One region of the Clostridium sp. AWRP genome, then DNA from elsewhere that is predicted to be linked to it. Evidence: riboswitches for the same ligand, from Rfam matches in the RefSeq annotation. Region 1 holds a riboswitch; each other region holds the start of a gene.
The links. Region 1 has a riboswitch for thiamine pyrophosphate ahead of DMR38_RS04160 (TatD family hydrolase). Riboswitches for the same ligand answer to the same signal wherever they lie in the genome.
Positions count from the first base shown of each region.

Region 1 (4,062 bases):
GCATAGGTTACATCTTCCTGATAGCTTACACCAAAATCTCCTTTGCCTGCAGCTACAAGATTTGTCACATTACCTTGTGAAGGTTGAACTATCTTCACATCCAGTCCTTCCTCCTTATAATATCCTTTATCTAATGCTACATATAATCCTGTATGATCTGTGTTTGGAGTCCAGTCAAGTATTACCGTAGTTTTATCTAAAGAAGCAGCTTCCTGTTTCTTTTCACCCGTTCCACATCCCCCAAATAACAAACTTATAATAAATATAGTTACCGACAAGAATACAATTTTATTTTTTTTCATATTCGTCCCCTCTATTTCCAATGTATTATTTTTTTACCTATAAAATCTATAATGTAAATTATTATAATGCTTACAATAACAATGACTAAAATTGAAGCAAAAACCTTGTCCAATTGATATGCATTTTTTGCCCTTACCATGTATACACCAATACCATTATCTCCTCCAAGCCATTCACCTATAATTGCAGACATTATCATATAAGTTGCTGCTATTTTTAAGCCTGAAAAAAAATTCACCATAGCATAGGGAAGCTTTAAGTGATAAAATGTCTGTAATTTTGAAGCTTTCATAGTGCTAAATAAATTTATATAATCCCTGTCCACTTTCTCAAAGCCATCCACAAGGCTTACAACTATCGGGAAAAAACATACCATTACCACTACTATTATTTTCGGAAGTACTCCAAATCCAAACCATATTATAAACAAAGGTGCAATTGCTATAGTTGGAATAGTTTGAGATATTAGTAAAATAGGATATATTGACTTTCTCACAATCTCAAAACTATCCATTATTACAGCCAATATAAAGGAAAATATTATAGATATAAAAAAACCTATAAAAGATTCGTACAATGTAGTTTCTGTATTTTCCATTATATTTTGGAAATCTGATACAAGAGTTTTTAAAATATCCAGCGGAGAAGGAATAATATACTGAGGAACATGGGCAAAGTTTATTGTTAACTGCCATATAAGTACAACTATTGCTATTGTAACTATAGGATATATTTTACTTTGAATGTTTTTTGTTTTTTCCATATATAAGCACCTTCAGTCTATAATTTTAATTTATTAAAATTGTCATAAATTTTTTCTCTAACTTCTTCAAACTGGAGATTCTTTATTAAAGAAATTTTTCTTACAATATTTATAACTTCAGATGGATATCCATATTTTTTATTTACCCATTCAAGTGAAGTAGGTCCATCAGTTTCTGTTAAGATTTTACCTAGAGGAAGAATTTTTACTATCTCATCTGTAAGTTTAGAATATCCTATATCAACACTTATTGTAAAATAGCACCCATACTCCAAAAACTTTTTTAATATATTCAAATCTCCACTATACCAATGAATTATAGGTGTTCTTAAATCATATTTCTTTATATAATCCAATACCTCCTTTTCTGCTCCTTTAGTATGAATGTTTGTTATTTTGTCATATTCCTTAGCTTTACCTAAAAAGTATTCAAATACTAGATTCATATAAGGATATTTTTCTTTCTCCAAAACCCAATAGTAGTCAAGTCCTATTTCTCCAATAATTTTACATTCCTTTACATAATCATCGAACTTATCTAAATCCTTGTAGTTTTTATGTGCCTCCCATGGATGTATTCCAAAACATGGAGTTATATTTTTATTATCTTTACTTAATTTTTTTGTAAATATATAACTTTCCAAATCCATAGAACATCCTAGGGTTTTAATATTGCTGCGATTTATACTCTTAATTGCATTATTTAAATTATCTTTATAAAAATCCATATGATTATGCGCATCTACAAACATTTTATTCTCTCCCTATACTTTAACAAAAATAAAAAGCACTATTATAAAAACAGTGCTTTGAATCCAATATTAAAGTAGCTTTCCTACGTCGGCGTTACCCGAATCAGGTTCAAAGGGTTAAAGTTTTCACTTTTCTCAGCACAAATGGCACCCCTGGCACTATAAATAATTTTAGATTAATTACATTTTTATACTAGCACTTATCCAAATAAATGTAAATATATTATTTGTTCTTGTCCAAATTTAGTTTTTTAATTAAATTATGTCTCAAAATATAATCTGAATAACTCAGCTGATTCAATATGTAATCTTCTTCTTTTTCAAGTTTATCACTTTTAGAAATTTTATTTCCCGTATTTACATCATAATAAATATCATCTTGTGAAGAATAATAACAATCTTTATCTATAAAAGAACCATTCCTAAATATAACTCTTTCGCTTTCAGGATTAAAGAGATCTTTACCAAGCATTTCTTCTTCCTTAAGTTTAAATAAATTACATACCGTAGGATATATGTCCATCTGACCTCCATAAACATGGTTTACTCCTTTCACAGATTCATCAGGAAAATGAATAAGCATAGGAACCTTTTGAAGCTTCTCCCACTCTAAATCAGATTTGGAACTCATCCTTAAAAAGTTAAAAAGCTGATCTTGTTTATCTTTAGGTATTGCATAATGATCTCCATATAGTACAACTATTGAATTTTTTAAAGTACCATTTTTGTCTAGTTCATCTAAAAACATTCCAAGCTGTTCATCCGTATAATGTATTGCCTGCATATAATTCCCAATAAGACTTCCTTTATAATCTCCTACATCAAAATCCCCATATTTATTTACATCATCATAAGGAAAATGACTTGTTAGAGTTATTAGGAAAGCATAATATGGACTTTTCATATTTTTTAGCTTGTCTACAGATTGGTTAAGAAAAGACCTATCGCTTAAGCCAAGTCCTATAGACTCATTTTGTTTATAACTTTTTTCACCATAAAAAGTATCAAAGCCAAGCTTTTTATACATTATGTTTCTATTCCAAAAACTTTCCCTAAATCCGTGTAAAGCCGCAGTATAATAACCTTCATTCTTAAAATTTTTAGGCATTGCATTGTATTCATTACCAGAGTAAAGCAAATATGCTGCACCTGCTGATGCAGGATAAAGTGAATTGTTTGTCATAAATTCTGCATCAGAAGTTCCTCCAGCTGCCACCTGATAGTAAAAATTATCAAAATACTCCGAACGTCCTATCCATCTATTTAAATTGGGAGTTATCTCCTTTCCATTTACAGAAGAATTTATAACAAATCCTTGTAGTGCTTCTACCTGTATCATTATCAAGTTTTTGCCTTGTCCAATTCCGTTTAAATTTTCATGACTGGACTTGCTTTTATCTATAAAATATTCTATAGCCTGAACTTTGTCCTTAGACATAGGAGTTAACCTATTTATATTGGCAGAAACACAATTATAAATATCCAGGCAGTGATAATTTACTGTACCCAATTTTTTTGCTATATACACTTTATTATACATAGTTGTAAGAAGTCTTGGTTGTTCTTTTGATAAAGCGTAAAAGCTTTTGAAATCAATAAAAATACCTACTAAAATAAATACTAAAAACACTGATACTCTAACTTTTGTAGAAAGCCTCCTATTATGACCTACCAAATACCTATTTATAAAGGGAATTATAAATACAATATCAAAAAGATATAAAAAATCTTTAAAGTCCAGTAGGTTAGCAACACTAGATTTTACCGCATTTAATTGAAATCCGCTTATCAGAACAGATACAGATATAATATCTTTAAAATACTTATAATAGATCAAATCACTAACTATGAATATACTTATAATACAATTACATATATACAAAAATCTAGCACGACCTCTAGTTTTAAAAATGAAGGCAATAGATACCAATACAAATACTGAGGCTAAAGCTGGCATAAACGAGCTTTTAAATGAACTCATATGTTTTCCATATACTAATATTTTAAACATTACTACAGTTACAAAAAAAATTACATCTATAAAATTTGTAAAAAAAGATTTAATTTTATCCATATTACTTTCCCCCTATGGACATTTGTAATCCTAAAATTCATGAAACTAATATGTATAATTATAAAACAATATGTTAACAAAATGAAAGTATTTTTTCGTACCTATTTACATAAATGCCATAGTGTAGCATAATATATTTATTACGAAGAAGTTAAAAGAATTAGGAGGTT
Region 1 is NZ_CP029758.2:927,904-931,965, reverse strand. Features, by position in the region: gene DMR38_RS04170 (ABC transporter substrate-binding protein) at 1-302, opposite strand, end outside; gene DMR38_RS04165 (ABC transporter permease) at 314-1,066, opposite strand; gene DMR38_RS04160 (TatD family hydrolase) at 1,084-1,818, opposite strand; TPP riboswitch at 1,881-1,983, opposite strand; gene DMR38_RS04155 (LTA synthase family protein) at 2,042-3,892, opposite strand.

Region 2 (4,062 bases), 2.1 Mb from region 1:
AATGATTGAAAAATTTTCTCCATTTATAATTCCTTCTCTCATAATTTTGTGAAATATTTTATTAACAATATATCACAATTTAGAAGCATTTTCTACTTTTAATAAAGAGTATATATTTCCAGTTGCTATAGATCAAGTTATACTTTTGATTATGAAGAAAATATGAACTTGAAGAAATATATCAAAGATGACATGCAGTTGTCATGTTATGTTTGATATATTATATAGTAAAATAAAATCTAAGAAGGTGGTAAAATGGAATTAATAAAGGTTACGGAAGAAAATATAGAGGAAGAACATATTTGCTGTGCAATTTCAAGCAATAAAGATTGCCAGGTTGTTTCAAAAAAAGAATGGCTGAAGAAACGTTTTAAAGAAGGACTGGTATTTTTAAAAGGAAATGTCAGGGGAAAGTGTTTTATAGAATATGTGCCAGCAGAAAATGCATGGTGTCCTATTGAGGCAAAGGGTTATATGTTTATTGACTGTCTGTGGGTATCGGGGCGATTTAAAGGAAAGGGATATTCAAATGAACTTTTGAATGCCTGTATTTCTGATAGTAGGGAAAAGGGGAAATTAGGGCTAGTCATATTGTCTGCTAAAAAGAAAATTCCTTATATTTCAGATTCTAAGTATTTAAAATATAAGAAATTTGAATTGGCTGATACTTCAAAGCCTTTCTATGAATTATTTTATTTGCCATTTCATGAAAATGTACTTAAGCCCAGTTTTATGAAACATATAAAAGTACCTTCAATTAAAGAGCAAGGTTTTGTTTTATATTATTCAAATCAATGTCCGTTTACTGCAAAGTATGTGCCTATCATTGAAAAGGTTGCTTCTGAGAAAAAAATTGCATTTAAATCAATACGATTTGAATCAACTAAGGAAGCAAGAATGTCCCCAGCACCGTTTACTACATATAGCTTGTTTTATAATGGTAAGTTTGTTACAAATGAAATCCTATCTGATAAGGCATTTCAAAAAATGATACATAAGGTTATTGATTAAATATAAGAGTATCCTGTAAGATTATATACGATATCATTTTCCGTGTCTATTCTGCAGGATACATTTTTATTTTAAATATAGGATAGAGTAATTAACCTATGTATGTCATATGTTAACGGCTTTTTATTTTCTTTATTAATTCCTGGGCAACTTTTTGTCCTGAAATTAACATACCTCCAAAAATTGGTCCCATTCTTTGACCACCAAAAGTTGCATTGGCAGCCATACCAGATACATAAAGACCAGGGTAAACTTCACGGGTATTTTCAACCACCTGTTCTTCTCCTCGATTTGCCCACATTGGCTTTTCGCCTTCCAAAGTTCCGTTAGGAGTGTTTAAAACATTTCCCATTCTGGTTACTAATTTATTTACAACTGATGCATCATGTCCGGTAGCATCAAGAACATATTTTGATTCTATCATTATAGGATCAATAGGCATTCTTGTTTTTTCAACAGCGGCCCAATTAATAACTAGACCTGAAATACATTTATCCTTAACAATTACATCTTCTACTGTAATCAAATTTAATATTCTGGCTCCAGATTGTGCTGCATTGAAAGTAAGTCCAGAAACACATTCAATGGAATCAGCTGTATAGTAATTTTCTTCATATTTTTTGTATCCAATGTTAGATTCATCAAGGATGCTTTTAGCACTTTCTTGAATAACGATCTGATTCATCATCATACCGCCGCCCCACATGCCGCCGCCAATACTCAAGCTGCGCTCTAAAAGGGTTGTTTTAATTCCAGCTTTAGCAAGATAGCTTGCAGCTACTAAACCTGAAGGACCTCCTCCAACAATAATTACATCTGAATGTAAAACATCTTCTAGTTTATTTTTGTAAGTATCAATAATAGCCTTTGAAATTTTTGTGTCTTCTAAATACATTTTTCTTTGCTCCTTTACTATGTAAATTGATAAATTAAAAAGCACACCCGTAGAAACAGGTGTGCTAAATATTTTAAACCTTCCCTACGCGGACATTACTCCGATCAAGTTATAAGAGTCAGGTACTTACTAGTCCTTTCTCAGCCCAAAACATGAGCTCCCCATTAAAATATAGTTACTATTTTGTTTTTGTTACTTTTAGTATCATTAATGACATCTAATTATTACTAACAGCTTTTATAATACCACTTATATATAATTTTGTTAATATAATTTTTTAAAATTTTTTACTTCTAAAAATAAATGGACGATGTTTAATCTATTATCAGCTAATTAAATACTTTTTTAAATAACTATACATTATGAATATTTTGACTAATAAATTATAACATATTATAACATATTATTAAGTAAAATCCGCTGATTATAAAAAAAATATCAAAATATTACTATTATTTTAAATAAAATGTAATAATATATGTTATAATTTTCAGTTTATGGAATAATATCAAAATAAAGAAATAGCAAATAAGTATGAAAGTATTATTTTCTATACAAAATATTCATTTTGTTTAATATGAGGAGGGGCTCTAATGAACTTATTGAAAAATGTAAAAGTAAAAGTAAGATTACTTATTTCTTATTTAATTGTAGCTGCATTGATTTTAATTGTAGGAATAGTGGGAACAATATCTTTAAAGAAAGTTTCAAGTAATTCCCAAAACATGTACAATCAAAATATGCAGATTGTTTATAAGTTATCTGATATGAACAGGAATTTATCTGATATAAGGTCAGATACCTTAAAAATGGTTTATCAAAAGAGTGATATAAAAAGGCAAGATGCTGAAAAAGATATAAATGCCAAAAAAAGCAATAATGCCGAATATATTAAAACTTTTGATACATTTCAAATGGATGCTTCACAAAAGAATGCATGGGAAACATTTAAAAATCAATTGAAAAGTTATAATGCTGAAGTTAAAAATATTGATGATTTTTCATCAAAAAAGGATTATGAATCTGCAGAAAGTGAACTGCTAAATAAAGCGACACCTATGAGAGAAAATATGTCTAAAAGTTTAAATGATTTAATAAATTTAAATCTCAATTATGCAAAAAACGATAATCAAGACGATGTAAAATTATACAATATGTCAAGTGTAATAATGGCTATATTGATAATTTTTGGATTTGCTCTTGCAATATTGATAGGATTGCTTACATCAAATGACATAAACAAGGTACTTCATGACATACTTAATTTTGCACATAAACTAGAGAGATATGATTTATCATATAAATCTTCAATGGCCAGAAAAGACGAATTTGGAGAAACTGTAGTTGCCCTTACAAATGCTAGAGACAATATAAAAAATCTTATTCACAATATAATGGAAAATTCTCAGGATATGAGTGCAGCCAGCGAAGAATTATCTGCTACTGTTGAGGAACTTTATTCTAAAACTGAAAATATGCAAAATGCTGTGGACAATATTACATCTGGAGTACAAGAAACAAGTGCATCTACTGAAGAAATTACAGCATCTATCCAGGAGGTTAATTCTAGTATAAGTGAGCTTTCACAAAAATCTTTAGATGGAAGTAATAGTGCAAACCAGTCAAAAGAGCATGCTTTAACTGTACAGGAAAGTGGTAAAAGGGCAATCGAGCGAACAAGAAAAGTCTATAATGAAAAAAGAGAAAAAACATTGCAGGCAATTGAAGATGGTAAAGTAGTAGAAAACATAAAAATTATGGCTGATACGATATCGAGCATAGCGCAGCAGACCAATTTACTTGCATTAAATGCAGCAATAGAAGCAGCAAGAGCTGGAGAAAAAGGAAAAGGATTTGCTGTAGTTGCGGATGAAGTAAGAAATCTTGCTGAGCAGTCTTCAGAAGCAACAACTGGTATTCAGGACACTATTTCAAAGGTCCATGAAGCATTTAAAAACCTGTCATTGAACAGCAATAATATATTGGATTTTGTACATATAGATGTGGGTAAAGGATTTGAAGCTTTTGGAAGTATGGGAAATCAATATTATAGCGAGGCTGAATTTGTAAGTAAAACGTCGGAAGAAATTGCGTCTATGTCAGAAGAACTTACTGCAACCATGAATCAGGTGAGTGAAGCAGCACAGAATATGGCA
Region 2 is NZ_CP029758.2:3,359,552-3,363,613, reverse strand. Features, by position in the region: gene DMR38_RS15460 (methyl-accepting chemotaxis protein) at 1-23, opposite strand, end outside; gene DMR38_RS15455 (GNAT family N-acetyltransferase) at 256-1,011, shown strand; gene DMR38_RS15450 (sulfide-dependent adenosine diphosphate thiazole synthase) at 1,124-1,906, opposite strand; TPP riboswitch at 1,971-2,080, opposite strand; gene DMR38_RS15445 (methyl-accepting chemotaxis protein) at 2,500-4,062, shown strand, end outside.
Region 2: another riboswitch for thiamine pyrophosphate. It lies ahead of DMR38_RS15450 (sulfide-dependent adenosine diphosphate thiazole synthase); the one in region 1 lies ahead of DMR38_RS04160 (TatD family hydrolase).

Region 3 (4,062 bases), 2.0 Mb from region 1:
GCAATTACAATATCCGGTTGATAGTATATTCCAATAGTAGCTTTTCCCGCTGCTGGAAGTGAAAGGGGATCTGTAGTATCTGATGGAAATTTAATGTTTACATTAAGTCCTTCTTCCTTATAATATCCATTTTTAATAGCAGCATATATAAAACTGTGTATTGCATTTGGATACCAATCAAGTACTAAATCCACATTTTCTAACTTGCCATCCTTACCTTTCGATGAATCACTACTATTTCCACATCCTACTAACATAACAGCTATCAATAAGAATGCCATTACAAAAGATAAATATTTATTTTTTTTCATACTTCATTCCTCCATTTTACTATTTTGTTTTCTAAAACATTTAATATTTCCACTAAAATTAGAGCAGCTAGTGATAATATGACAATAGGTGCAAACACTCCTGCCCCATCCATTTGTGTCATCATTCTCTTACTAAAATATCCAAGGCCTGCTTCTGCTCCAAGCCACTCACTTACAGCTGCCCCCACTACACTTAAAGGTACTGCCATTTTAAGTGCAGAAAAAAAGTAAGGGAGTGAAGCCGGAAACTTTAACTTCATAAATATATCTTTTTTGCTAGCACCATAGGTAATTAAAAGTTCTTCCATATCTTTTCTTGTAGAACGAAGTCCGTCATATACATTTATAGTTATAGGGAAAAATGTTATAAGTACCGTTACAAGTACCTTACTCCATATACCGTATCCAAACCAAAGTATGAATATAGGTGCAAGTGCAGTAATTGGAACTGTTTGGGTTACAATTACAATTGGATAGAGAGCTCTTTGTATTCTTTCACTTATATTCATAGCCACAGCAATCACTACCCCAAGCACTATAGATATAAAAAGTCCCTCAATAGTAATCAAAAGAGTAGCAGGAAGATGTACTAAAAATAAAACATCTTTAAGTTCCCATATTTTTTCTAAAATGGCAGTAGGAGAAGGCAGTATATACATTGCATCTATATACATTGCTAGAGCCTGCCATATTGCAAAAAACAATACAGCAACTATTATGGATGATCTATACCTTTTCACAGCTTAACCCCCTTTTTTAGTTCACTTATAAGTTCCTCTTTTATCTTTAATATAGGAGGTGTATCTATCATACTTCTAGTCCTTGGATAGTTGAGAGGCACTTTTATTTCTTTAAATTTTCTTATTGGAGTTTCTGATGTAACAAATATCTTAGTTGATAAAAAAAGAGCTTCTTCTACATCATGGGTTATAAATAATATAGTTTTATCTAAAGCTAGCCATTTATCAATGAGCCATTCCTGCATAGAAACTCTTGTTATAGCATCTAATGCACTAAACGGTTCATCCAAAAGCAGCACCTCTGCTCCCGTAAGCAGAGTTCTTGCAAAAGACGCCCTTTGCCGCATACCTCCTGATAAATCCTTTGGATATTTATTTTTATATTTTTCAAGTCCAAAATCTGTTAGCATTTTTTCTGCCTGAACCTGTGCCTTTTTTAAATTTTCACCTTTAACTTCAAGGGGAAGATATACATTTTGAAGTATAGTTCGCCAGGGTATAAGGAGATCATTTTGCGGCATGTATCCTATGTAACCTTTTAAATCATTTATATTTTTATCTTTTAAAATTATATCTCCCCCAAAAGCCTTTTCCAGCTTACAAATAAGTCTAAATACAGTACTTTTTCCACATCCGCTGGGACCTACTATACTTATAAATTCCCCTTTACCTACATCAAAATCGAGATTTTTTATAATAAAATCAGGATCTTCCTCGTATTTGAAACTTACATTTTTAAATTTCAGCATGATTTCACATCCCCTTGTTATAAGCCATGTCCCAGAACATATATTCATACTTGCTTGTATTTATAAATATTTCCTTTAACCTGCTAAATTTCTTTTTCGATATATTTTCTGTCAAATAATCTAACAAATCTATCACCCACCTAGTCTCCTTTTCATAATCACTAGATATATATCCTTTTATCCACTGTCCATAAAACTCATTGTCCAGTGCCCCATCTATTTTACTCAATTTTTTACCAATTAAATAATAACTCCACATACAAGCTAAAAGAGAAGTAGTTAAATCCATTAAATCTCCCATTTGAGCCACAGACAGCATATAGCTTGTATATGAAATATTTTCAATAGAAGCTTTAGCATTTTCTATTTCTTCTTTTTTAATGCCTATTTTTTTCATATAATGCCTATGAATATTCATTTCTCCATTTAATATATTGTCCACCATCTTTGAGAATCCCTGCATTATACTTTCTTCACTGGATTTTACCACCCCTAAGGCATACACTTTTGCATAATCCAAAAGATATATGTAATCTTGAATCATATAAAACTTGAATCTATCTATTTCCAAGTTTCCCTTTCCTATTTGCTTTACAAATGGATGTTCATAGTAAGAATCCCATATATCTTTTACACTTTCGTATAATTTCATAGACGTTTTCATAATAAATTACTCCTTTTTCATCTGACATACACATTATTAATTAAAAATAAAAGGTACAAACCTCTTAGGAAGCTTGTACCTTTATTTATCAATTACATAAAAACCTCTTCCTACGCTGGCATTAACCAGATCAGGTATAGGGTCTAAGAATTATATTCTTACTCTCAGCCGGTAACACCAGCCCCCCTGGGATACTAATTTTATTTAATTTTTACATTATCTATCCAATTTCTATGTTACTACAATAACAAAAATTGGTCAACATGCTAAAAAGGCAAATTTAAACACATATTATATCAAAGTTTAATTCTTTTATACATATCTTTAAAAACAAAAATTCACTTCTGAACGTAAAATAGTTAATTTTAACATTCAAGAGTGAATATGCAAAATCTCAAATATTCTCACAACAATACCTAATTATATATGTCATTTATTTAGCATCCATATTGCATAATTTAATATGCCTGCAAATGACACCCAAAGTATGTATGGTATCATTAAATAAGCTGCTGTTTTATCAATTTTACTAAACTCAAAAGTCGTCATTAAAATAAATACTAACAAAATCATCAGTTCTAGAAAAGCTAAACCATATAACTGAAATCTAAAAAATATAATTGTCCACATAAAATTTAATACCAGTTGGACAACATACAGCGCCAGCACCCTCTTAACATCTTCTCCCTGCTTTCCTTTAATCCATATTCTATATGCAGCTGTACCCATAAGAAAAAATAAAATAATCCACACTATAGGAAATATCCAGCCAGGCGGTGAAAACACAGGTTTAACAAGCTGACTGTACATTTCTCGGTTAGACATTCCTAGAAAAGCACTAATAGCTCCGACTCCTTCTGCAATTACAATACTTATAATAAGTTTTCCAATATGCTTTTCTCCATTTACCTTAAATACGTTACAAAACATAAATTCACCTCCTACTGCTATTATATTTTAAAGGAAAGACTTTTATTCTGAAAATATAATATCTATTAATCGAAAGAATCCTATGCAAAAATGATGCTTGTAATCAATTTCAAGTTATTATATAATTAATTAAAAAACAGAATAGGTGAGGTAAAATGACAGAAGAACAATTAAAATATTTTATAACTGTAGTAGATACTGGCAGTTATATGGAAACTGCCTTAGAGCTAAATATTGCTCAATCTTCTGTTAGTAAACAAATACAAGCATTAGAACGTGAATTAGGTGTTCAACTCTTTAATCGTAAACATAGACGTGTAAAATTAACTATTGAAGGGAAACGATTATTACCCCAAGCTAGGCATACATTAGACGAGATTTATCGTTTAACATATATGTCCAAAAAACTACAGCCTGGTTATAAAGATAGAATAACAGTACTGTCTTTGCCTATTATCGGTAATTTTAATTTATATATTCCAATGAGTCGCTTTGAACTAGAGAATCCTTCTTTTCTAATCAATCTAGTAGAACTAGAAGAACCACGACTATTTCATAGATTGCAAAATAATAGTTTTGATATAGCACTAACTTATTGGTATGGAGAAAATCCAGATAATAGTAAAATTCTTTTTATTCCTGCTGCTGAAGATGAACTTGTTTTAGCT
Region 3 is NZ_CP029758.2:2,890,590-2,894,651, forward strand. Features, by position in the region: gene DMR38_RS13140 (ABC transporter substrate-binding protein) at 1-311, opposite strand, end outside; gene DMR38_RS13145 (ABC transporter permease) at 308-1,051, opposite strand; gene DMR38_RS13150 (ABC transporter ATP-binding protein) at 1,048-1,800, opposite strand; gene tenA (thiaminase II) at 1,805-2,464, opposite strand; TPP riboswitch at 2,555-2,662, opposite strand; gene DMR38_RS13160 (TspO/MBR family protein) at 2,894-3,394, opposite strand; gene DMR38_RS13165 (LysR family transcriptional regulator) at 3,550-4,062, shown strand, end outside.
Region 3: another riboswitch for thiamine pyrophosphate. It lies ahead of tenA (thiaminase II); the one in region 1 lies ahead of DMR38_RS04160 (TatD family hydrolase).